3 regions of the Nocardia sp. NBC_00881 genome follow, and region 2 is predicted to be linked to each of the others. Evidence: riboswitches for the same ligand, from Rfam matches in the RefSeq annotation. Region 2 holds a riboswitch; each other region holds the start of a gene.
What was found. A riboswitch is a leader RNA that binds a small molecule or an ion and turns the genes downstream of it on or off. The one in region 2 is predicted to bind S-adenosylmethionine.
Positions count from the first base shown of each region.

Region 1: another riboswitch for S-adenosylmethionine. It lies ahead of OH799_RS34470 (DUF1684 domain-containing protein); the one in region 2 lies ahead of OH799_RS22630 (rhodanese-like domain-containing protein).
Region 3: another riboswitch for S-adenosylmethionine. It lies ahead of OH799_RS26435 (aminotransferase class V-fold PLP-dependent enzyme); the one in region 2 lies ahead of OH799_RS22630 (rhodanese-like domain-containing protein).

Region 1 covers NZ_CP108798.1:8,094,186-8,101,913, reverse strand. Annotated here, with positions in the region: gene OH799_RS34490 (phytoene desaturase family protein) at 1-1,512, shown strand, start outside; gene OH799_RS34485 (carotenoid biosynthesis protein) at 1,509-2,411, shown strand; gene OH799_RS34480 (LppM family (lipo)protein) at 2,527-3,276, shown strand; gene OH799_RS34475 (glycosyltransferase) at 3,312-4,490, shown strand; SAM riboswitch class I at 4,954-5,047, shown strand; gene OH799_RS34470 (DUF1684 domain-containing protein) at 5,426-6,232, shown strand; partial or broken gene OH799_RS34465 (LLM class flavin-dependent oxidoreductase) at 6,229-6,425, shown strand; gene OH799_RS34460 (methylenetetrahydrofolate reductase) at 6,486-7,487, opposite strand; gene OH799_RS34455 (polyprenyl synthetase family protein) at 7,674-7,728, shown strand, end outside.
Region 2 covers NZ_CP108798.1:5,303,848-5,311,575, forward strand. Annotated here, with positions in the region: gene OH799_RS22610 (MarR family winged helix-turn-helix transcriptional regulator) at 1-408, opposite strand, end outside; gene OH799_RS22615 (type 1 glutamine amidotransferase family protein) at 476-1,117, opposite strand; gene OH799_RS22620 (RpiB/LacA/LacB family sugar-phosphate isomerase) at 1,259-1,711, shown strand; gene OH799_RS22625 (O-succinylhomoserine sulfhydrylase) at 1,751-2,965, opposite strand; gene OH799_RS22630 (rhodanese-like domain-containing protein) at 2,962-3,378, opposite strand; SAM riboswitch class IV at 3,393-3,509, opposite strand; gene OH799_RS22635 (hypothetical protein) at 3,573-4,022, opposite strand; gene OH799_RS22640 (FAD-dependent oxidoreductase) at 4,401-5,864, shown strand; gene OH799_RS22645 (amidohydrolase family protein) at 5,949-6,824, shown strand; gene OH799_RS22650 (DUF456 domain-containing protein) at 6,854-7,351, opposite strand; gene OH799_RS22655 (aminotransferase class V-fold PLP-dependent enzyme) at 7,519-7,728, opposite strand, start outside.
Region 3 covers NZ_CP108798.1:6,139,073-6,146,800, forward strand. Annotated here, with positions in the region: gene OH799_RS26430 (Pls/PosA family non-ribosomal peptide synthetase) at 1-3,575, opposite strand, end outside; SAM riboswitch class IV at 3,964-4,077, shown strand; gene OH799_RS26435 (aminotransferase class V-fold PLP-dependent enzyme) at 4,126-5,445, shown strand; gene OH799_RS26440 (flavin reductase family protein) at 5,635-6,186, opposite strand; gene OH799_RS26445 (YbaK/EbsC family protein) at 6,262-6,738, opposite strand; gene OH799_RS26450 (2-oxo-4-hydroxy-4-carboxy-5-ureidoimidazoline decarboxylase) at 6,792-7,112, opposite strand; gene OH799_RS26455 (crotonase/enoyl-CoA hydratase family protein) at 7,295-7,728, shown strand, end outside.

The DNA of each region.
Region 1 (7,728 bases), 2.8 Mb from region 2:
CTGGCGCGCGCCGGGCACGCGGTCGAGGTACTCGAACGCGACGAGGTGCTCGGCGGCGCCGTGTCGACGGTGGAACGGTTCCCGGGCCATCAAGTCGATCGCGGTTCGTCGGCACACATCATGATCCGGCACACCGGGATCATCGAAGAGCTCGAGCTCGCCCACTTCGGGCTGCGATACATCGATTGCGACCCTTGGGGTTTCACGCCAGCGCACGATGGCCGCGCGGCCATCGTCTTCCATCGTGACCTGGAGTCGACCTGCGCGTCGATCACACAGGCCTGCGGCGCGCGGGAGGCGGCGGCGTATCGCCGGTTCGTACGGGTATGGGGTCCGCGCAGCGCCAGCGTGATGCGGGCGTTCGGGGGCGCGCCGACGCCGGGCAGGCTGGTGCGGTCGTTCTGGGGCTTGGACGCGACACGCGGCGGGAGCGCGCTCTCGCACGAGTTCCTGCAATCCGGCGACGCCTTGCTGGACGCGTCTTTCGAGGACGAGCGGCTGAAAGCATCGCTGGCCTGGTTCGGAGCACAGTCGGGGCCGCCCATGTCCGAACCGGGCACGGCGCCGATGGTCGGGTTCGCGGCGCTTATGCACACGCTACCGCCCGGACGCGCGGTCGGCGGCAGCGGCGCGCTTACCGCGGCGCTGGTGGCGCGGCTGCGGTCCGACGGAGGCGTAGTGACCGCAGGCGACGCGGTTCATGCCCTACACAGGGACGGCGACCGCTGGCAGGTGCGCACCGCATCCGGCCGGAGCCTGCACGCCGACATCGTTGTCGCGGGCGCCCATGTCCTGACCACCCTGGACCTGCTGCGCGAGGGGGGATTCGACGGCGAGGTGCTCGACGACTGGCGAAGGCGGATTCGGGTCGGACCGGGCATCGGAATGGTGGTGCGCGTCGCCACCGGATCGCTGCCGCGCTACTCGGGCAGCTCGACCGACGAATCCGCGCATGGCCTGCAATTTCTCGTGTCCGATCGAACACAGCTGCGTCGCGCGCACGGTGCCGCGGTGGCCGGGGAGCTACCGCCGAGGCCGGTGGTGCTGGCGATGAGCTTCAGCGCGGTGGACCCGAGCATCGCCGCGCCCGGCGAGCATCAGCTGTCGCTGTGGGCACAGTGGCACCCGTACCGCCTGGCCGACGGCAGCGACTGGGCCGCGCACGCCGAGCGGGAGGGCGACCGGATCATCGCCGAAGTCGACTCGTACGCACCCGGTTTCGCCGACTCGGTGCTGCGTCGATACGTGCAGACACCGGTGGACCTCGAGCGCGAACTCGGGTTGCTCGGCGGCAACATCATGCACGTGGAGATGTCGCTGGACCAGATGATGCTGTGGCGACCGCTGCCCGAGCTGTCCGGGCAGCGGGTACCCGGCGCCCCTGGGCTGTACCTGACCGGCGCGTCAACCCATCCAGGTGGCGGCGTCTCCGGGGCGAGTGGCCGCACGGCTGCCGCCCTTGCCCTCCGCGACCTACGCCGTCGTCGATTCTCACGGTGGCGCGGGCGATGACGAACCCGGCCGATCCGCCGACACCGAGTGGGCGCCTCGGGGCGGCCGAGCCGTCGCTCGACCACAAGGCGGAAACCACCGGGACCGGCCCCGACCACTCGCTCGGACCTCGCTCGGCGCGCCATTTGTTGCCGCTGGCCTGTGCCGCGCTGACGGTCTGCGCGCAGATCGGCTATCCGCTGACCTCCGGCGACGCGCGTGACCGGATCACGGTCGTGATCGTGCTGCTCTCCGCGGGAACCGCGCTGGCCCATGCCACAGCAATCCGGGGAATTCGCTACGCCGTCGGGTTCTTGGTGCTCGTTTCCGGGCTCGGACTGCTGGCCGAGGTGGTCGGCACGGCGACGGGGGTGCCGTTCGGCTGCTACGAGTACGCGCTCGACCGTCTCGGTCCCGCGTTGTTCGGGGTGCCACTGATCGTCGCGCTGGCCTGGACCGGCGGGGTATACCCGGTGTGGGTGGTGGCCGGGATGGTGTCCCGGCGAACGGCCTCGCGGATCGCACTGACCGCGGTCGGCGCGGCGGGCTGGGACCTGTTCCTCGACCCGCAGATGGTCGCCGACGCGCACTGGACCTGGTGCGACACCGACTCGGGGCTGCCTGGCCTCGGCCCGATCCCGTACACGAACTATCTGGGGTGGTTCGGCGTCGCGCTCATCATGGCCGGTCTGCTCGCGGTGTGGGAGCACGCGGCGCCCGATGCCGCCCCGGCACCGCAGGCCGGTGGCCGCGTGACCACGGTCGCCGTCCCGGCCGCGATGTTCCTGTGGACCTGGCTCGGATCGGCGCTTGCCCACGTGGCGTTCCTGGGCCTTCCGCATTCCGGGTGGTATGGCCTTGTCGGTATGGGTGTGCTCGGCGTCCCGCTGCTGGTTCTGTCCGCCCGAACGCGGCGCTGACCTGACCCGATGCGCCGGCCGCGCCACACCGACGCGCGGATTGCGACCGTCGCGTGGCATTCCGGGCATCTGGCCTGGCACGATGACACCCGTGCAGCCGAGTCCCGTCACCACGATGCCCGATGCCCCGGTACTTCCGCAGCGGCGGACACCACGCCGCGGCGTGCGCATCGCCGCGGCCGTGCTGCTCGCCGCGTTGCTGACCCCGGTACTCGCGGGCTGCTTGCGGGTCCAGGTCTCGATGGGTCTGTCGTCCAACGACCGGGTTTCCGGCCGGATCGTAGCCGCCGTCGTGCCCGCGGACCCCAACGACAAGGGCCCGCAGCTGAAGGCGCCCGAGACGCTCGCCGCGAAGGTGCGGGTGGAGGCGTACGCGCAGGACGGCTATACCGGCAGTCAGGTGTTCTTCGACGATCTGTCGTTCGGTGAGGTGCAGCAGCTCGGGCAGCTGTCCGAGCAGACCCAGGGGATGTTCCAGCTGCAGTTCCAGCGCACCGGCGACCTGGTCAGCCTCACCGGCCGGGTCGATCTGAAATCTGTTCCGCCGCACGGTTCCGACGTGCAGTTCACCATCGCGTTCCCGGCCCGCGTCGCGAAGACCAACGGCAGCCGCGAGGGCGACAACATCGTGTCCTGGAAATTGCCGCCCGGCGACGTCTCCACGCTGCGCGCCGAGGTCAGCTACGCCGATCCGAACACCCGCTCGTTCGCGGGCTGGGCAGGCATTGTCGGCGGCATCACCCTGGCCGTGGCCGCCATCATCGCCGCTATGGCATACATGGATCGCAACCCCGCCGCGCCCGGCGCACCGGAAGTCGGTTTCTCCCTGAGCCGCTGGTGGCGCTCGGTGACACAGAATCGCTGAGCGGTTGGTCGGTGCGCCGGGATAGCGTGGCGCACATGGTGAGTGCCGATCGTCCGTATACGTCGCCCACGGCGTCGATCCCAGTGACGTGCGCCGCCGCGCTCGCGGCGCTGGGCGCGGGAATCGCCCTGTACAACCGAATCACCGTACGCCGGTTGGTCGATACGCCTACGACAGTGATCGAGCCGGTCACGGTGTGCGTCCCGGCACGCGACGAGGCCGATCGCCTACCCGGATTGATCGCTGATCTGCGCGTCCAGGTGCGCATCCCGCGCATGTCCGTGCGTATCCTCGACGACGCGTCGAGCGACGACACCTCCGCTGCCGCGAGCGCGGCGATCGGCGGCGACCCGCGATTCACCCTGCTGCGCACCGAGTCGGAACCCTCACCCGCCTGGACCGGCAAGGCCGCCGCATGCGCCCGGCTGGCCGAGGAGGTGCACACGCCGGTGCTGGTCTTCCTGGACGCCGATGTGCGCCTCGCGCCCGCCGCCATCGCGGCGGCGGTCGGCGAATTGCGCAGGCGGCATGTCGGCTTGGTGTCGCCTTGGCCGCTGCAGCTGGCCGGGTCGGTGGCCGAAGCTGTGGTGCAACCGCTGCTGTGCTGGTCCTGGGCCACGACGCTGCCCATCGCCGCCGCCAATCGCAGCCCGCGTCCGTCCACGGCGGTGGCCTGCGGCCAGTTCCTGGTGTTCGACAACGCCGCTTACCGCGCCATCGGGGGGCACGCGGCGGTGGCCGCGGCTGTGACCGAAGACCTCGATCTCGCCCGGATTCTGCGCCGGGCCGAGCATTCCACCGCAGTGGTGGCCGCGGGGCCGATGGCGCGAACCAGGATGTACCGAGGCGCGGCCGAACTCGACGCGGGCTACACCCGCTGGCTGTGGTCGGCCTATGGCGGCACCGTTCCCGGCGGGGCGGCGGTGGCACTACTCGCCGCCGTGACCTATTGGGTGCCACCGGCGGCCGCGATGCTCGGCAAAGGCGCGGTCCGCCGCATGGGCTTGCTCGGCTATCTCGCCGCCGTCACGAGCAGGCTGCTTGCCCGTTCCACGGAGACCGGCGGCCCGCTCTCGGGCACGGACGTCGTTGCCGCCCTAGCGCATCCGCTCTCGATCGGGGCGTATCTTCTGCTGTGGGCGCGCTCGCGCCGCGCCCGCCGCCAGGGCATTTTGCGCTGGAAAGGCCGCCCACTCGGATCGGCGACCGGGTAGCGGGCCCCGCCGAAAGCACACCCCGCGGCGGAGGACGCGTTCCGCGCGGCCGGACGGTCACGGGACTGCGGTGACGCCGACCGTCGGCGGGAAGAAGCGGTACCTGGCAAAGGGGCTCCCGCCACCGTCGGGCGACGTAGAAGGAGTGCTGTCGAGGCAGAACGCCGCCGCGGTCGAGTAACCGGTACAGGCCGATGTCGCACGCGCGCGGCCGTGGTCTCCCACCACCGGCAAAGGCCGTATGCTGCATCGGACTCATGACATTCGGCGACCCGTTCCCCGGGCTTACGCGACGGAGATGTTCACCCCTGGCATCAGCGCACATCTGGCTACTACAAAGATCCGATGAATCCGCGAGCAGCAAGGTCTACGTTCACGGTGATTACTTCTCTTGTTCCAGAGCCAACTTACTGGGCATGATAATTCGACTCGACCCTGGGATCGGCTGACCGAGGGTCGGCATCAACCATCCAGAGCGACCGAGAGACCTGGCTCATCGACGTCGCAGCAACCCCCCGGTCACCGGGTGCGGGTGCTTCCGCCGGGATCGATGGAGGAATTGAAGTGATCATCCCTGCCCACGGCCAGCACTGGGGCCGTCGCCACATCGACCAGTGCACAGTCACCTCCGCGAGCTGTCGTAGCTGATCCTCCCGCAGTCAGCCCGTGCACCCGTCGCTGGCCGGGTGATGCGACCGCCGCTCCCGGCGCTGTCTTTTCGTTCCCCCAGAAGGACTCCGTCATGAGTGCGTTCGCCACACCGGATGCCGCCCCCGGCGAAGCCGGGCTAGGCGGTCCGGACCCAGCACGCGCTCGAGAACGCCCTCCGAAGCGCCAGCGCGACGACTCACACGCCGAGGGAGTCACCTCGTGCGACCACCCAGCCTGCGCCATACCCACCATCGCACCACCGCCCACGAAGGAGCCCGAGCGTCATGACCACCAGCATCACCAGCGTTTTCGAGATCGAGTGGGCGCGCTGGCACCACGCACGCGAGGACCAGCTGCGCGATCCGGTCGGCATTCTCAGTCTGACCGGACTGCACTGGCTCACCGACCGGCCCGAGCGGCTGCCGGACGTGCCGGGCACCTGGTGGGTCACCGACGACAAAGTCTTCATCACCGCACAGCCCGCCGACCGACTGGAGTACGACGGCCGCGGCATCGCGGGTGTGCAGATCGTCCGGCCCGCCGAGGGTGCGCCGGGAGTTTCTGTGCTGCATGAGGACCGGGTGCTCGAGGTGATCCGCCGGACCGGCCGCTACGCCGTCCGTGTACACGATCCGGCAGCGCCGGATCTGCTCGGCTTCGACGGCATCCCGACCTACGCGCCCAATCCACGTTGGGTGGTGTCCGGCCGGTTCACGCCGTTCGACGAACAGCAGACAGTGACCACCGGCGCGGTGGTCGACGGGCTGGAGCACTACCACATCGCCTCGGGCACCATCGAATTCACCGTCGGCGAGGTCACCGAGCGGGCTGTCGCGTTCGGCACCCCGGACAACCTGCGGCTGCTGTTCACCGACGCCACCAGTGGTGTCACCACCTACCCCGTGGCACGCTCACTGGCCGTGGGCGCACCAGAGGTGGACGGCACGGTGTCGCTCGACTTCAACAGGGCGGCGAACCTGCCGTGCGCTTTCACCGATTTCGCGACCTGCCCGGTAGCGCCAGCGCAGAACCGGCTGCGGGTGGCCATCGAGGCGGGTGAACAGGACCCGACGCAGGGGCGGGCCGCATGACCGTTCCGCTATCAGTCCTCGACCCGTCCCCGATCAGCGCGTGATCGACACCGCAGCAGGCGCTGCGCAACGCGATCGAGCTGGCGCGGCACGCCGAACGATGGGGCTACCACCGATACTGGCTCGACGAGCATCACTTCGTCTCGGTGGCGGATCGTCGTCGATCACGCTCATCGGTCTGGGCGCGGCGGCCGCACCGGCTTTCGTCGCGCTGGGCCCGGATTCGGGCGGCCACGCCGCCGGAAGCGAGGACTCAGGCGCTGATCGGTGCGGCGGTGACGCCGTAGCCGAGATTGGTGAGCACCTCGCTGGTCGCCTTGGCGAAGTTGAGGGTGATGAAGTGCAGACAGGGCGCGCCTTCGTCGATCAGCCGCTGCCCCATCTCGGTGGCGATCTCGATGCCGGCGGAGCGCACCGCGGCGGCGTTCTCCTCGGAGCCGTCGCCCGCTGCCTTGCGCAACCGCTCCAGGACGGCGGCGGGCAGCGGCCTGCCGCATAGTTCTTCGGCACGCTGCACGGTGCGCAGCGAGGTGATCGGCATCAGCTCGGGGATGATCGGCTTGGCGCCCTCGACCGGGTCGAACGCCGCGACCCGGTCGCGCAAGCGCAGGTAGTGCTCGACGTCGAAGAACATCTGCGTGATCGAATACTCCGCGCCCGCACGCAGTTTCGCGGCCAGGAACGTGGTGTCGGTTGCCAGGTCGGGCGAGCGGTGGTGGCCCTGCGGGAACGACGCGACGCCGACGTGGAAGTCACCTAGGTCGCGCACGATGCGCACCAGCTCTTCTGCGTAGGAAACGCCGTCGGGATGCTTGTGCCACTCGCCGAGCGGATCGCCTGGCGGGTCGCCGCGCAACACCAGGATGTTGCGAATCCCGGAGTCGGCGTACGCGCCGACCAGCGAACGCAGCTCGGCGACGCTGTGCTCCACCGCGGTCAGGTGCGCGACCGGCAGCAGGGTGGTCTCCTGCGCGAGCTCTCCTGTGATGCGCACGGTGCGGTCACGGGTGGAACCGCCCGCACCGTAGGTCATCGACACGAACGCGGGGTGCATGCACTCGAACTGGCGCACGGCACGCCACAACCGCGCCTCGGCGGCGGCGTCCCGGGGCGGATTGAACTCCACAGAGAACGGCACCGCGCTCCCCGCGTGGTCCCGCAGACTCTGCACAACCGACGGTGTTCCAGAGACGTTCGGGTGCGTCCGGGACGGCCGGCCAGGGGTCGAGCTTCCCCGCACGTTGTCGAAAGTCACCGGTCCAGTGTAGAGGTGACCGGCGGCAGCGCCGTCAGGTCATTCGGGCGCCCCGCGTATTCTTCGGACCAGGCAGCACGTTCGCCACGTCGAGCGAAACGCGCGACCATCCCCCGCTCGGCCTCGAATCACTCGCGCCGCCGACACCCGTGAACCGCGCTCCCGCGCGGCCACCACCGCACGACCTTGGAGGCCCCCCTGTCTGCCGGAATCGGTACCCAGACGCCGCATGCCGGTGTGC
Region 2 (7,728 bases):
CTTCGTGAGCACTTCGACGGTCAGCGCGAGCTGTCGCGGACCGATTTGGGACGCAAGGCGTTTCGCCATCACCGCGTGTTGCGGGTTGACGCGGCGGACGGCGGACAGACCCTCCTCGGTAGCGGCGACGAGTTTCGCGCGGCGGTGCGCGGGGTTGGGACGGTATTCGGCAAGCCCCTTGTCCACCAACAGGTCCGCGATGCGCTGCACGCTCTGGCGCGTGATGCCCATCTCGCGTGCGATACCCGCGACCGACAGCGGTGTGTGCAGTACCGCACCCAACACCTGCCACCAGGCCGCGGTCAGACCCGCGGGTCGGGCCAGTTCCTCGGCGACCGCGAGGAACTGGCCGTTCAAACGGAACGACGTGATCGCTGCTGTGCTGAACAGCTCCTGCTCACCGGCCATGATTCACCTCCCGACGCGTACCGCACGGCGATTCGGCGGATCGACCGGGTCGCCGTGCGATTCTTCCTCATCCGACCTGCGCCGCCCGCCGCGCCTCGTACTCCGCGAGCACTGCGTAGCCTGCCGGATCTGCATGCGCGAACAGTCGGTACCAGCCGTCGAGAACGTGCGGCTCATATATGCCGAGCCTGCCGAGCACCTCGCGCGCGAATTCGAACGGCGCGCTCGCGCTCGCCGTGATCACATCACCATCGGTGACGGCGGGCTCGCTCACATAGTGATCGCCGCCCGAATAGCCGCTGTAGAGCAGGTATTCCGCGACGTTGCTCGTGTGTCTGCGGGTATCGAGCAGACCTTCCTTGGCCAGCCCGAAGGTGGCGCCACAGATGGCGGCGACCGGAACACCCGCCGCTACGAGTTCACGCGCCTTGCGCGCGAACGGCACCAGCTCCGCACCCTCCCAGGTCTCGGCGCCGGGCAGGATCAGCATCGCGCTGTCGGCGGGCGCCAGGTCGGCGAGCACGACGTCCGGCACGATGCGCATCCCGCCCATTGTCGTGATCGGCTCCGCGGCCAGGCCGACCGTCTTGACCTGCCACGTCCCCGGCTCCCGGTGCCAACTCGACTTGTTGATGTGCGCTGTGGCCGCACCCACCTCCCAGTCGGCCAGGGTGTCGTAAACGGCCAGGTGAACTGTCTTCGTCTGCATGACAGTATGTTGTCATATTTGACAGCATACTGTCAATATTGCTGCTGCCGTCGGGTTCCGCTGTGGCTGAGCCCGCAAAACCCAGAAGCATCGGCCGGACACCCACCACGCAGTGACGAGAAGGCGCACTACGCTGGGAACATGCGAATTTCGGTGGCGGCGGACGAGCGGATAGGCGTGGCGGAGGAGTTGGTCGGCGAGTTGGGCAGGCGCGGGCACGAAGCCGTGCTGCACGGCGCACTGTCCGACGCCGAACGCGACGACTGGGCCTGGGCGACCGAGGCCGCCGCACGCGATGTCGCGGCCGGCCGCACCGACCAGGCCATCGTCTGCTGCTGGACCGGCACCGGCGCCTCGATTGCGGCCAACAAGGTCGCGGGCATCCGCGCGGCACTCTGCACCGATGCCGCGACCGCGGCAGGCGCCCGCACCTGGAACGACGCGAACGTCCTCGCTCTGAGCCTCCGTTCGACCTCGAGCGCCGAACTCCGCGAAATCCTCGACGCGTGGTTCACCACCGAACCGAGCGGCACCCCCGAAGACCAGGCGAACATCGCCCATCTCACCAAGATCGAGCACACCACCACCACCTGACCCTGCAGGGGCCCGTTGGGCACATGCGGTGCGTGCGGGTCAGGCCAGTGCTCGGTCGAGATCGCCGAGCAGGTCTTCGACGTCTTCGAGACCTACCGAAATGCGCAGGACGCCGTCGGAGAGGCCGATGGTGGCTCGACCCTCGGGGCCCATCGCGCGGTGGGTTGTGGTGGCGGGATGGGTGATCAGGGATTTGGCGTCGCCGAGGTTGTTGGAGATGTCCACGATCCGAAGCCGGTTCAGCACCTCGAAAGCGCGCTTCTTCGCCTCGTTTTCGGGCGCCTTCAGCTCGAAGGTGACCACGGTGCCGCCCGCACTCATCTGACTGGTGGCCAGAACATGCTGCGGATGTGATTCCAGGAATGGGTACTTCACCCAGCTGACGGCCTTGTTGTCCGCCAGGAATCGCGCGATCCGCAGCGCCGACTCCGCCGAATGGCGCACTCGCAGCGGCATCGTTTCCAGCCCTTTGAGCAGCGTCCACGCATTGAACGGGCTCAGCGCCGGCCCAGTATGACGCATCAGCGTTTTCACCGGACCGTCGATGTAGTCCTTGGCACCGAGGATGGCACCGCCGAGCACCCGGCCCTGGCCGTCGATGTGCTTGGTACCGGAGTAGACCACCACGTCGGCACCGAGTTCGAAACCGCGTTGCAGCAGTGGTGTGGCGAAGACGTTGTCCAGCACCACTTTCGCGCCCGCCGCATGTGCCAGCTCGGTCACCCTGCGTACATCGACCAACGTCTGCATCGGGTTGGCGGGCGTCTCGAAGAACACCGCCTGGGTGGGCACCGACAGCGCCTGCTCCCACTGGTCCAGATCCTCGCCGTCGACGAAGACGGTCTCCACGCCCCAGCGCGGCAGGATCTCGTCGCACACCACGAAGCAAGAGCCGAACAGGCTGCGCGCGGCGACGAGTCGATCACCGGCGCCGAGCAGCGCACCGAGGGCGGTGAATACCGCCGACATTCCGCTCGCGGTCGCGAAACACGCTTCGGCGCCGTCGATCAGCCGCATCCTCTCCTCGAACATGGCGACCGTCGGGTTGCCGTAACGGGAGTAGACGAAGTGCTCGACGTCGCCGGTGAAGGCGGCCTCGGCGGCCTCCGCGCTTTCGTAAACGAAGCCGGAGGTCAGGTAGAGCGCCTCGGCGGTTTCCTCGAAACCCGAGCGCCGCAGCCCACCCCGAACACCGAGCGTCGCGGGACCGACGCCCTCGGGCAGCGGGCGGTCGAACGCACCGCCGGTGATCACGACTGCCGCCAGGGAAGTCCTAGGGCACGCCAGCCGGAGCCGCCGCGATGCCCGAACTCGTCGAGCGGACCTTCGAAGCCTTCGAGCACGTTATAGGAGGTGTGATAGCCCGCGGTGGTCGCGGCGACAGCCGCGCCGATCGAACGCTGGCCGGAACGACACAAGAACACGACCGGAGCGTCCGGGGTGTGGTCCACCAGGGCCTGCTTCAGCTGCTCGACGAACGCTTCGTTGCGCGCGCCGGTGGAGTCGACCCACTCGATAAGCACCGTCGGCCGATCGATCGAACTCGTATCGGGGATGCCGACAAATTTCCATTCGGCTTCCGTCCGCACGTCGACCAAGACGGCTTCGGGATGATCCCGCAAAACTTCCCACGCCTGCTGGGGAGTGATATCACCGGCATAACTCATGTGCACCTCCTGCGTATCCGCACTTGCCGCGCTCGGGTTGAAGCGACGGCCGGGTCGTCACCCGGAGCACCCCACCGCGGAGGAGGGTTGCCGACCAGTAATGCCGGGGCTTGACACTGGTTCTCATGACCTTCGACTGAGATTGCACCGACGCGGGTCGCCATGTCAAACGATTGTTCGCACTGCGGTAACGGTCAGTTGCAGACCAGCCACTTGTCGCCGGATCTGGTCAGATTCCAGGTCGCCGTCGCCTCGTTGCCGTCGACCTTTGTGGTCACGGTCGCCTTGCCCTTGTCGCCGTCCCTCATCGGATTGTCGAGTTCAGTGATCTCGACGGACTTTCCGGGCCCCGCCTGTCCGGCCAGCGGCGAACGCGCGGAATCGAAGCCCTGGCAGGCGGTGCCGGGCGGCGGCACCGTGTCGGTGTTGTTGGAGCCCTCGACGAAGTTACGGACCGCCGCGACGATCCGGTCGGAATCTGTGACATTCTTCTCAGTCGGCGACAGCATCCCGCCGAGCACGATCGCGACCAGCACGACTACCGCGACCGCCGCGGCCGCGGCGAAAGGAACCGCGGAGCGGTTGTCGGTCTGATCGACCTGGATGATTTCGTCCTCGCCCGCGGTCGGCTGCTGCTCGGTCATGACACGATGATCCCTGGTCGGTGCCGGTATCGAGCGCTCGGGCCCCCTTCGGGACACGCCTATTGCTCGACGGAGACCGGACGGTCGCTATAGCGCGCGCAGGAACGGGTAGCCGGTGATTGTGACGTTCGATGGCATCCACCCGGTTCACGCACCGGCGCGGGGAGGCATCGGCCACCCCGATAGAATCGCGGGACTGCGGCCAGCTGTCATCGCCAATCGGCAGCTCGTCGTCGCAGTGAACCGGGCACCGTGCAGACCCGAGCCAGCATCGCCGGTGTCGGCACCGACAGGGTGCAACCAAGCCAGTGCGTCAACTTAGCCTAAGCTAAGGACCGACGTCGTTAATTGTTTCGACCATAAGGGTGCGCGTAAGAGATGACCGAACAGAGTGCAGGATCAACAAGCGGTGTACGCGGGCCCTCCGTGGTGACGCAAGCTGCCTCCTCCGGGCCTGACGCGCACACCGCCGAGACTCGCCCGCTCCGCATCGCGATCGTGGGCGCCGGACCGGCCGGGATCTACGCCGCCGACGCGTTGATGAAATCCGACGCAGAGGTGAGCATCGACCTGTTCGAGCGCATGCCCGCGCCGTTCGGGCTGATCCGCTACGGCGTCGCACCGGACCATCCGCGGATCAAGGGCATCATCACCGCCCTGCACAAGGTGCTCGACAAGCCGCAGGTGCGGCTGCTCGGCAACATCGACTACGGCACGGACATCACCCTTGATGACCTGCGCATCTTCTACGACGCGGTGATCTTCTCCACCGGAGCCAACGCCGACCGCGCCCTGGACGTCCCCGGCATCGGCCTGGATGGTTCGTTCGGCGCGGCGGACTTCGTGTCCTGGTACGACGGACATCCCGACGTGCCGCGCACCTGGCCACTGGACGCGGAGAAAGTCGCGGTCCTCGGCGTCGGCAACGTCGCACTCGACGTGGCGCGGGTGCTGGCCAAGACCGGCGACGAGCTGCTGCCCACCGAGATCCCGCCGAACGTCTACAAGGGGTTGAAGAACAACAAGGCCGTCGAGGTCCACGTCTTCGGCCGCCGCGGACCCGCTCAGGCCAAGTTCACCCCCCTCGAGCTGCGCGAGCTCGACCACTCCCCGACCATCGAGGTCATCGTCGACCCCGAAGACATCGACTACGACGAAGGCTCCGAAGCCGCGCGCCGCCACTCGAAGCAGGTCGACATGGTCGCCAACACCCTCGAGCAGTGGGCCATCCGCGACGTCGGCGACCGACCGCACAAGCTGTTCCTGCACTTCTTCGAGTCCCCGTCCGAGGTGCTCGGCGAAAACGGCAAAGTTGTGGGCCTGCGCACCGAGCGCACCCAGCTCGACGGCACCGGCAACGTCAAAGGCACCGGCGTGTTCAAGGACTGGGACGTGCAGGCGGTGTACCGCGCCGTCGGCTATCTGTCGCAGAACCTGACCAACCTGCCCTTCGACGACCAGGCCGGCACCGTCCCGAACGAGGCCGGTCGCGTGATCGCCGACGAGAACGCCGACGGCGCCGACCGCTACCTGCCTGCCACCTACGTCACCGGCTGGATCAAGCGCGGTCCCGTCGGCCTGATCGGCCACACCAAGGGCGACGCCAACGAGACTGTGGCCTGCCTGCTCGACGACAGCGTGCGCTTCACCCCGGCCGCCGAACCGGAGCTCGACGCCGTCACCGAGTTCCTCGAGGGCAAGGGCATCCCGTTCACCACCTGGCAGGGCTGGTACCGCCTGGACGCCCACGAGCGCGCGCTCGGCGAGCCGGAGGGCCGGGAGCGGGTCAAAGTCGTCGAGCGCGAGGACATGCTCCGTGCCAGCGAGCCGCACAAGGTCTGACCACCCCGGCGGGATCAGCTCCGCTGCCGCGGCAACCACCGCAGTGCGGCAGCGGAAAGTCCGACACTGAGGCATTCTGTACAAGTGTTCGATGCCCACCTGCACATCTTCGACCCGCGGTTCACGCTGGCCGAGAACGAGGGCTACCTGCCCGACCCGTTCACCATCGCCGACTACCGAAAGCGCATGGCGCGCTTCGATGTCGGCGGCGGCGCCGTGGTCAGCGGCTCGTTCCAGGGCACGGATCAGAGCTATCTGAAGGCCGCCCTGGCCGAACTGGGCGAGGGCTGGGTCGGCGTCACCCGCCTAGACCTGGACGCCACCGACGAGGAGATCATCGAGCTGGACCGCATCGGTGTGCGCGCGCTGCGGTTCAACCTCAAGCGCGCCGCCGCCGACATCACCGGAATGACGCTCCAGGCGTTGCGGGCATACGAGCTGGTCGGCTGGCACGTCGAGGTCTACATCGACGGGACCATGCTCGCCTCGCTGCAACCGGTCATTTCCAAGCTGCCCGCGCTGTCGGTCGACCATCTCGGCATGTCGGAAGAGGGTCTGCCGTTCCTGCTGGATCTCGTCGACCGAGGGGCGCGGGTCAAGGCCACCGGTTTCGGCCGGGTCGCGATGAACGTCGCCGACACGCTGCGCCGCATCCACGCGGTGAATCCCGAAGCACTGATGTTCGGCAGCGATCTCCCCGGCACCCGTGCGGGCCGCCCATTCGAGGACTCGGACGTCGACCTCCTCTGCGATGTGGTGGGCACCGACATGTACCCGGTACTGGAGGACAACGCGCGCGCCTTCTACCGGCTCCCGGCCCGCGAGCGCGTCATCCCCCCCGACCCGGCCCCAACACTGCCGCTGTACCGTCCCGAACCGCCGACCCTCCGGCTGCACCGTGAAGAACTCCCCGAAGCCCAAGCGGGAGATACGATTCCGTTCCCCGCCATCGAGCGATAGCGGTCGTGACGACCGCGCCTGTCATTCGCTCAGGCGACGATGACGCCGACGACCCAGACACCGGTCGCCAGCAGCGCACCGAAGAGTTCGATGAGCATGGACAGACCGACACCCTTCAGCGCGTGCACCGTTGCCTGCCAAGCCTGTTGACCGATACGCAGGCGTTGGAGTTCCGAAAGGTAGACGCCGAGCACGAAACCGACAAATAGGCCGACCACCGGTATCACGAAGAACCCGACGATGCCGAGGATCGCGCCGACGAAGACCGCACGATTGGACACACCCGCTTCCTTCATATTGCGGCCCGGCCAGGTGTACTTGATGATCCCGGAAATCACGAGCAGCGCCGCGCAGATTGCGAAGACGATCCACGCCGTAGCGCCGCCGGTGAGAAAGGCCCAGACTGCGATAGCACCGAAGATCAGGATGACGCCCGGCAGGATCGGAACGATGATTCCGACGAGGCCGACCAGGATGGCAAGGCCGGCGAGTAGGGTGTACCACCCCTGATCTGAGAATGTTTGCACAGATCGAGCCTATGTCCTGCGTGCGACTATGAGCGACGCCGCCGAGACAACGGCTCACGTCGATGTCGTCCGTTCTCCGTGCCCGGCGCCGCGCGCTGCCTAGGCGGTGTGAATCCGATGTTGGACAAAACCTTCCTCGCGATGAGTACGTCTCGCCGCGAGCCCGGTCAGCATCGTTCCCGAGGTCGCAGGCCGTCCACTGTCGCGGGCCTGTTCCGGTACGTGTCTTCGGCGAAACCGATGAATCGCTCGACGTCCTGGATATTCGACGGTGTACCGAACGAGACCCGGATGGCGCCGCCGCTCGGCAGACCGAGCACTGTGACGTATTCATCGATGGTCGGGAGGCGTGCCCCGAACAGGCGCCGCAATATGGG
Region 3 (7,728 bases), 840 kb from region 2:
CGAAGCCAGAGGTTCAGCACCGGTGTCCCGGTCGCGGCGCGCGCGAACCACGGCGCGGCAACGGTTTCCACGAAGGCGTCCGAGACCTCGTTGCGCCACACGAACGAACTCCACAGGGGATGCGCCTCGGCGCGGATCCGCCCAACCAGCAACCATTTGGCGACCACCGCGCTAATCCCTGCGCCCGCGCCCGCGCCCAGCAGCACGAGGCCGCTGAGCAGCCCGGCGGCCAGATGGCCGAAGGTCTGTGCGAGCCACGCGAGGGTGAACAGCACGCCGAGGCCGATGGCGAAGGTCACCAGGACCGGGATCAAGCGGCAGGTTTCGACGATGCCGCGAGCGACGCGTAATCGCGCAGGCGGGTCGAAGGTGCGCGCGGTGTCGGTGCTCTCCGCCGCGCGCCGCAGCCGGACCGGTGGGCTGCCCAACCAGGACGAGCCGGCCTTGGCCTTGGACGGCGCTGCCGACAGCACCGCGACCAGGCCGTTCTTCGGGACACGACGGCCAGGCGCCGTCATACCGGAGTTGCCGAGGAACGCGCGCTTGCCAACCTTGGCCTCGCCGATGCGCAGCCAACCGCCACCGAGTTCGTAGCCGGCGATCATGGTGTCGTCGGCGAGGAACGCACCGTCGGCGACGGTGGTGAACTTCGGCAGCAGCAGCACCGTTGACACCTCGACGCTCTTGCCGATCTTCGCACCGAGCAGGCGCAGCCACAGCGGCGTGAGCAGGCTCGCGTACAGCGGAAACAGGAAGGTGCGCGCGGAATCCAACAGTCGCTCGGTGGCCCAGGCCTGCCAGCCGACCCGGCTGCGCACCGGGTGGTAGCCCTCGGTCAGGCCGATACTGAGCAGGCGGACGGCGATGATTGTCGCCGCCGCGTACACGCCGAGGCTGAGCAGGGTCGCGACCGGCAGGATCGCGAAGGCGCGGCCCACACCGCCCCCCAGCGTGCGGGTGTCGCGGATGAACCAGGCGATGAACGCGCCGCCGGCGCTGAGGCCGAGGATCGGCACAGCGGCCAGCACGACCGACGTGACGCCGAAGATGCCGACCCAATGCCGGGCCCGGCCCGGCGTGTGTTGTGGCCAGCGGTGCTGGGCCTTACCGATTTTCACGGCAGGCGAGCCCGCCCACTCCTGCTCGGCCTTCACCTTGCCCGACACCGCGGAGCCGGGCGCGATCTCGGCGTTCTTTCCGATCCTGCTGCCGGGCAACAGGATCGAACGAGAACCGACGACCGCGCCGGGACCGATGGTGATCGGGCCGAGATGTACCGCGTCGCCGTCGATCCAATACCCGGACAGGTCGACCTCCGGTTCCACGCTGCACCCGTCGCCGAGTTCGAGCATGCCGGTGACCGGAGGAAGCGTGTGCAGGTCGACGCCCTTGCCGATCCTCGCGCCGAGCGCACGGGCGAACGGCACCATCCACGGGGCGCCGGAGAGGTTCTCGGCGCCGCTGGCCTCCGACAGCCGGACCGCCGCCCACAGGCGCAGGTGCACCGAGCCGCCCCGCGGATAGCGGCCTGGCCGGACGCCGCGCAGCAGCAGTCTGGCGCCGGCCACACAGATCATCATGCGGCCGGGCGGGGAGATGAACAGCAGAAACGCGGCCAGCGTCCACCACCAAGACAGATGCGGCAACCACGGCAGCGAGCCCGACCAGCCCGCGATATTGCCGACTATCGCGAGCCAGGTGAGCCACTGCAGGCCGGTCAGGGTGGTCAGCGGGATGGTGGCGAGTACCTGCGCCGCTTGGGCAGGCAGCGGTGTCGGGCGCACCACCCGGTCCGCGACGGCGACCGCGGGAGCGGTCTGTTCGAGCAGTTCCACTAGCGCGCCGAGGCGGGGATGGTCGTAGAGGTCGGCGACGGCGATCCGCGGATACCGCTCGCGCAGGGCGGTGACCAGCTGCGCCGCCGCGAGTGAGCCGCCACCCAGGTCGAAGAAGTCGGCATCGAGGTCGCCGATCTGCGCGCCGAGGGTCGCACTCCACAGTTCGGCAACCCATTGCGCGGTGCCGGTCAGGTCGTTGTCGTCATCGTCGTCTGCGGAGTTGGGCAACGGCCAGGGCAGCGCGTCACGGTCGACCTTGCCGGACGTGCGGGTGGGCAGCTCGTCGACCACCGCGAGTCTGGGGACCAGCGGGGATGGAAGTTGTTCGGTGAGAACGGCCCTCGCGGCTTTGGTGTCGAAGTCCTGCGTCGGACCGGTCAGATAGCCGACCAGGATCTTGTTGCCTGCCTCGGTGGTTCGGATCGCGGCGGCGGCACCTGTGACACCGGGAAGACGCTGGAGCGCGTTGTCGATCTCGCCGAGCTCGATGCGGCGGCCGCCGAGCTTGATCTGATCGTCTGCGCGGCCGAGGAAGACCAACCCGGTGCTGTCGTTGCGGACCAGGTCGCCGCTGCGGTAGGCGCGGTCCCAACCGACCGAGGGCAGAGGGGCGTACTTCTCGGCGTCTTTGGCCGGATCGAGATAGCGCGCGAGGCCGACCCCGCCGATGACCAGTTCGCCGGATTCGCCCTCAGCCACGGGGTTTCCCGCCTGGTCCACCACGACGAGGTCCCAGCCGTTGAGCGGAAGCCCGATCCGGATCGGCCATTGGCCGTTCAGCAGCGCGGCACAGGCGACGACTGTCGCCTCGGTGGGGCCGTAGGTATTCCACACTTCGCGATTCGAATCACCATTTCCGGCAAGGCGTTCGGCAAGTTCCGGCGGCACGGCCTCGCCACCGAAGATCAGCAGGCGTACCGCCTCCAACGCCTCGACCGGCCAGGTCGCCGCCAGGGTCGGCACAGTCGAGACGATGCTGATCTCGCGCCGCACCAGCCAGGGACCGAGATCGGCGCCGGTGCGCACCAGATCGCGCGGGGCGGGGACAAGGCAGGCGCCGTTGTGCCAGGCCAGCCACATCTCCTCACAGGACGCGTCGAAGGCGACCGAGAGGCCGGCGAGGACCCGATCACCGGGACCGATCGGGGCGTCGCGCAGGAACAGGTCGGCTTCGGCGTCGACGAAGGCTGCGGCATTGCGGTGGGTGACGGCAACACCTTTCGGCGTTCCGGTGGAGCCGGAGGTGAAGATGATCCAGGCATCGTCGTCGGGGGTAGGCAGCGTGGACCAGCTGTCGTCGCGCGTGTCCCGCTCGGCCGCTCGGATGCCTGCGGAGGTGGTCTCGATCCCTTCGGCGGTCACGATTGCGGTGACCTGGGCTTCGCCGAAGACCAGCTGGGCGCGCTCGTCGGGGTCGTCGGCGTCGACCGGCACGTAGGCGGCGCCGGTGTACAAGACGGCGAGGATGGTGATGTAGAGCCCGCGTGTGCCCGACGGCAGACGCACGCCGACCCGGCCGCCGGGTCGCACGCCCGCCGTGGCGAGCCGGGCCATGGTCTTCTCGATCTCGACCACCAGCTCCAGGTAGGAGAGCACCACCTGGCCGTCATCGATGGCGGGGGCGTCCGGGTGGGTGAGTGCGGTGGCCGTCAGGATGTCGACGAGCGTGCGGACCTGGGGGGCATGGCCGGCTCGCAGCAGTGGGCTTGCTGTCGCGTCAACCTGGGGCTGGAGCATGGTGCTCTGCGCACCTCCCATCGAACTGGCCTCGCACTTCCGATAGTTGTGTCATAGTTGGGTTACCAAAGGGCAAACGCCACGCTGGCCAATCGTCCACGGTACCCGGGTTGTAGTTGATTCGTTGTTCACCGAACCGGTCCGCGGGAGCGGGCGATGCTTTGCCCGCTATTGCAAGGATGCTGTGCCCGCTATTGCAAGTCAGCGTCTGGTCACGGTGTGTGGGGTTCGCCAGATAATCGCTGACGGTCGGTCAACGATCTCACCCCGACGCCGACCAGATCCCCGTCCACTTGTGGTCGTGGTTGCCCCGCGAGCGGCGTCGGTTTCGCACGTTCCGGGGGAACCAGGTTGACAGTTCCAGCTCGTGTCTGCCAGTCTCGGGTCAGGTCATGAGTGCCAGCGTGAAGCCCCGGCTTGTTGGTCGGCAACCCTCCTCCGCGGTGGGGTGCTCCGGGTGACGACCGGGCCGACGCCCGACCGGGCGCGGCAAGCGCGGACTCGACGAATCATTTCGATCGCGGGTCCCTGAACCGACGGGATTTACGTGATGACCACTGCTGTCGACAACACCTGCGCCGCTCTCGCCCGGGTCTCCGGCGACGACCTCCGAGTGCCGCTCGTGCAGGGTGGGACGACCACCTACGCCAACTTCGACTACGCGGCGAGCGCGCCCGCATTGGCGCAGGTCATCGACCGGGTACAGCAGCTGCTGCCGTTCTATGCGAGCGTGCACCGCGGCGCGGGTTACGCCTCCCGGATCTCCACCGAGTGCTACGAGGCCGCGCGCGGCTCGGTCACCCGGTTCCTCGACGCCGCCGACGACCAGGTCGTGGTGTTCACCCGCAACACGACCGACTCGCTGAACCTGCTGGCCTCTTGCGTGCCCGGCGAGACGGTGGTGCTCGATATCGAGCACCACGCCAACTTCCTACCGTGGGCCAGGAACGGCCGGCGCGTCGTAGCGGCCGCCGACACCGTCGAGGAGACCATCGGCACGCTGGTCGCCGAGCTGTGCAGCAGACCGGCCGCGTTGCTCGCGGTGACCGGCGCGTCGAACGTGACCGGTGAGGTGCTTCCGCTGGAACGGCTGGCCACCATCGCACACCAGTGCGGTGCCCGGATTCTGGTGGACGCCGCGCAACTGGCGCCGCACCGGCGAATCAGTTTGCGCGAGACGGGCATCGACTACCTGGCTTTCTCCGGGCACAAGCTGTACGCACCGTTCGGCGCGGGCGTGCTTGTGGGCCACCGCGACTGGCTGGACGCGGCCCAGCCGTATTTGGCGGGCGGCGGGGCGGTGCGTGAGGTGAGCACGACCGCGGCCGAGTGGGCCCCAGCTCCGCAGCGGCACGAGGCCGGGTCGCCGAATGTGCTCGGCGCCGCCGCGCTGGCCGCCGCCTGTGACGCGCTCTGTGCGATCGACGCCGAGACTCTTGCCGCCCACGAACACCGGCTCGCCGACCGACTTCGCGACGGCTTGGCCGCCATTCCCGGTGTTCGCTTGCTCAGCATCTGGACCGACAGCCCCGACACCGTCGGCATCGTCGCCTTCACGCTGGATGGTTTCGTCCCCGGCCACGTCGCCGCCTATCTCTCCGCAGAACACGGCATCGGTGTCCGCGACGGCCGTTTCTGCGCTCACCCGCTGCTCACCCGTCTCGGTCTGGATGGCGCACTCCGGGCCAGCATCGGCCTCGGCACCACCTCCGCCGACGTGGAACGCCTCGTCGAGGCGGTCGCCACCCTCGTCCGCACCGGCCCCGCCTGGGATTACGCCGCCACCAACGGTCTGTGGAACCCCACCCCCGAAACCCGCCCCTTCACCTCAGCCGCCCCCACCGGCGCTGCCCCCTGCCTCCTCGGCTGAAGGCCGCGGATCGGAAGGTAAAGATTATTCAGGAGTACCGCCTGGATTGGGCCAGTCGCAGTTACCGGCTGGCCGAAACACATCAAGATGTGCTCCGTCTGACCGACCCGTTCCCGCTCGACGTCGACTTCGCCGCGCTGGACGGCGGCTGAGCCGCCGCGACCGCGGGTCGCGAGCCGCACTGCCCGTTCAGTCGCCCAGCGATGACGGGCGGTAATAGCGCCCGTTGTAGTAGAGGAGCGGGGCGGCGGCGGGTTTCTCGTCCGTGTTGTCGTGAACCCGGGTGACCAGGCCCACAACGAACGTGTGATCGCCGATCGGAATGAGTTGCCGCACGGCGGTACGCAGCCAGATCGGGGTGCCGTGCAGGACCGGTTCGCCGGTGTCGAGGGTGGTCCACAGGGAGCGATCGGTGAAGCGTTCCTCGGCGGCCCTGGAGAAGCGGTGGGCCAGGTGCTGCTGGTGTTCGCCGAGGAAGTGGATGACCACGGATTCGGCTTCCAGCAGCGCGGACAAGCTGGAGGAGGTGTGCGCGATATTGAAGGAGACCAGCGGGGGTTCCAGCGACAGCGAAGCGAACGAGGTCGCGGTGAAGCCGACCGGCCCCTTCTGCGCGGACAGTGTGACCACGGTGACGCCCGCTGGATAGTGTCGCAGGGAGGCGCGGTATTGCTCGGCCGTGATGCCGCTTAGATCATCGGGGATCTGGAACTCTGTGTCAGGCCGTGGCGCTTCGGTCACATGACGAAACTACGCCCGATTCTCGGCGGGTGGCCGACGCATGGTGGTCCGGTGTGTGGTGCCATCGCTCGCGATTCAATCAACGTCGATCGGAAGGCCCGCGGTGATTCGCACCAACTCGGGGAACGACGTGCGGAAAATGGTGTTCGGGTGTCCGCCGGCGGCCCAGACCTCACGGTGCCGGGACAGTGCGCTGTCCACCCAGGTGGGCAGGTTGGTCGGGTGGCCGACCGGCGCGACACCGCCGATCGGCTGTCCGGTGACCTCACGCACAAGATCGGCGGGCGCGCGAGTCAGCGTTCCCTCCAGTCGCGCGCCGGTGTTCGCCAAATCGACCTGGTGCGCGCCCGAGACCAGCAGTAGCACCGGATCGTCGTCGAGCAGGAACACGAGCGATTTTGTGATGGCACCCACCTCGACGCCGAGCGCCTGTGCGGCATCCGCGGCGGTATGCGTCGGCGCCGGCTGGCTGACGATGAGGCCGTGATGTCCACGGGCGATGAGGGTGTCCGCGACCCGGCACGCGACCGGCGGCAATGACGACCTGCGCATGCCACCAGGGTAGAGCGACGGCGGACAGTACGCCGGGTGAGTTGGAATGCCGATCAGTATTCCGGGTAGCCCTCGATCGGACCGAGCATTTCCGCGATCCGCTCGCGGGTGATCCGCGCGAGTTCGGACAGGCTGCGCTCCGAGACCTGTTCATGCACAACCGCTTCCAAGGCGCGATCGATATCCTGCTGGGATAGCGCAGGCAGTTCGACATTCGCCTTGGTCATCAGCGCGTCCCGGTCCGCATAGGGGCGTGCTTCGGTCAGCTTCGCCGCCCACGTGACATTACTGCAGCACTCGTACAGCGCGTGAACCGCGCGCCGGCGTGACATTTCGTTGAACCGGTCGAGGCCGATTCCCTGATGCATCAGCATGGGCGCCTCCGAACCCGATGACTGCGCTTCGCCGACTCGACCATGATCCGTCTTCCAGCGAACCGGGACCCAGGGCGTCGCTGCGAATTTGCACAGGATTTACACGCTCCGAGGCTGGTCCGCACAACGGACGTTCCGCAAGCCGGGAGACGGGCCATCGGACACCTCGATACGCTGTACGAATGACAGATTGGCAGGCTTTCACGGTCGAAACGAAGGACCACGTCGCACAGGTGACGCTCACCGGTCCCGGCAAGGGCAACACGATGGGCCCGGATTTCTGGCGTGAGTTGCCGGAAATCTTCCAGGCGCTGGACACCGACCCCGAGGTCCGTGCCATTGTGCTGACCGGTTCGGGTAAGCACTTCTCCTATGGGCTCGACCTTTCCGCGATGAGTGGCACGTTCGGACCGCTGATGGCCGACCGGGTCCTGGCCGCGCCGCGCACCGGCTTCCTGCACGAGGTGCGCAAGATGCAGTCGTCGGTCACCGCGGTGGCGGACTGCCGCAAGCCGGTGATCGCCGCGGTGTCCGGCTGGTGCATCGGTGGCGGGCTGGACCTCATCGCGGCCGCCGACATCCGCTACGCAAGTGCGGACGCTAAGTTCAGCCTGCG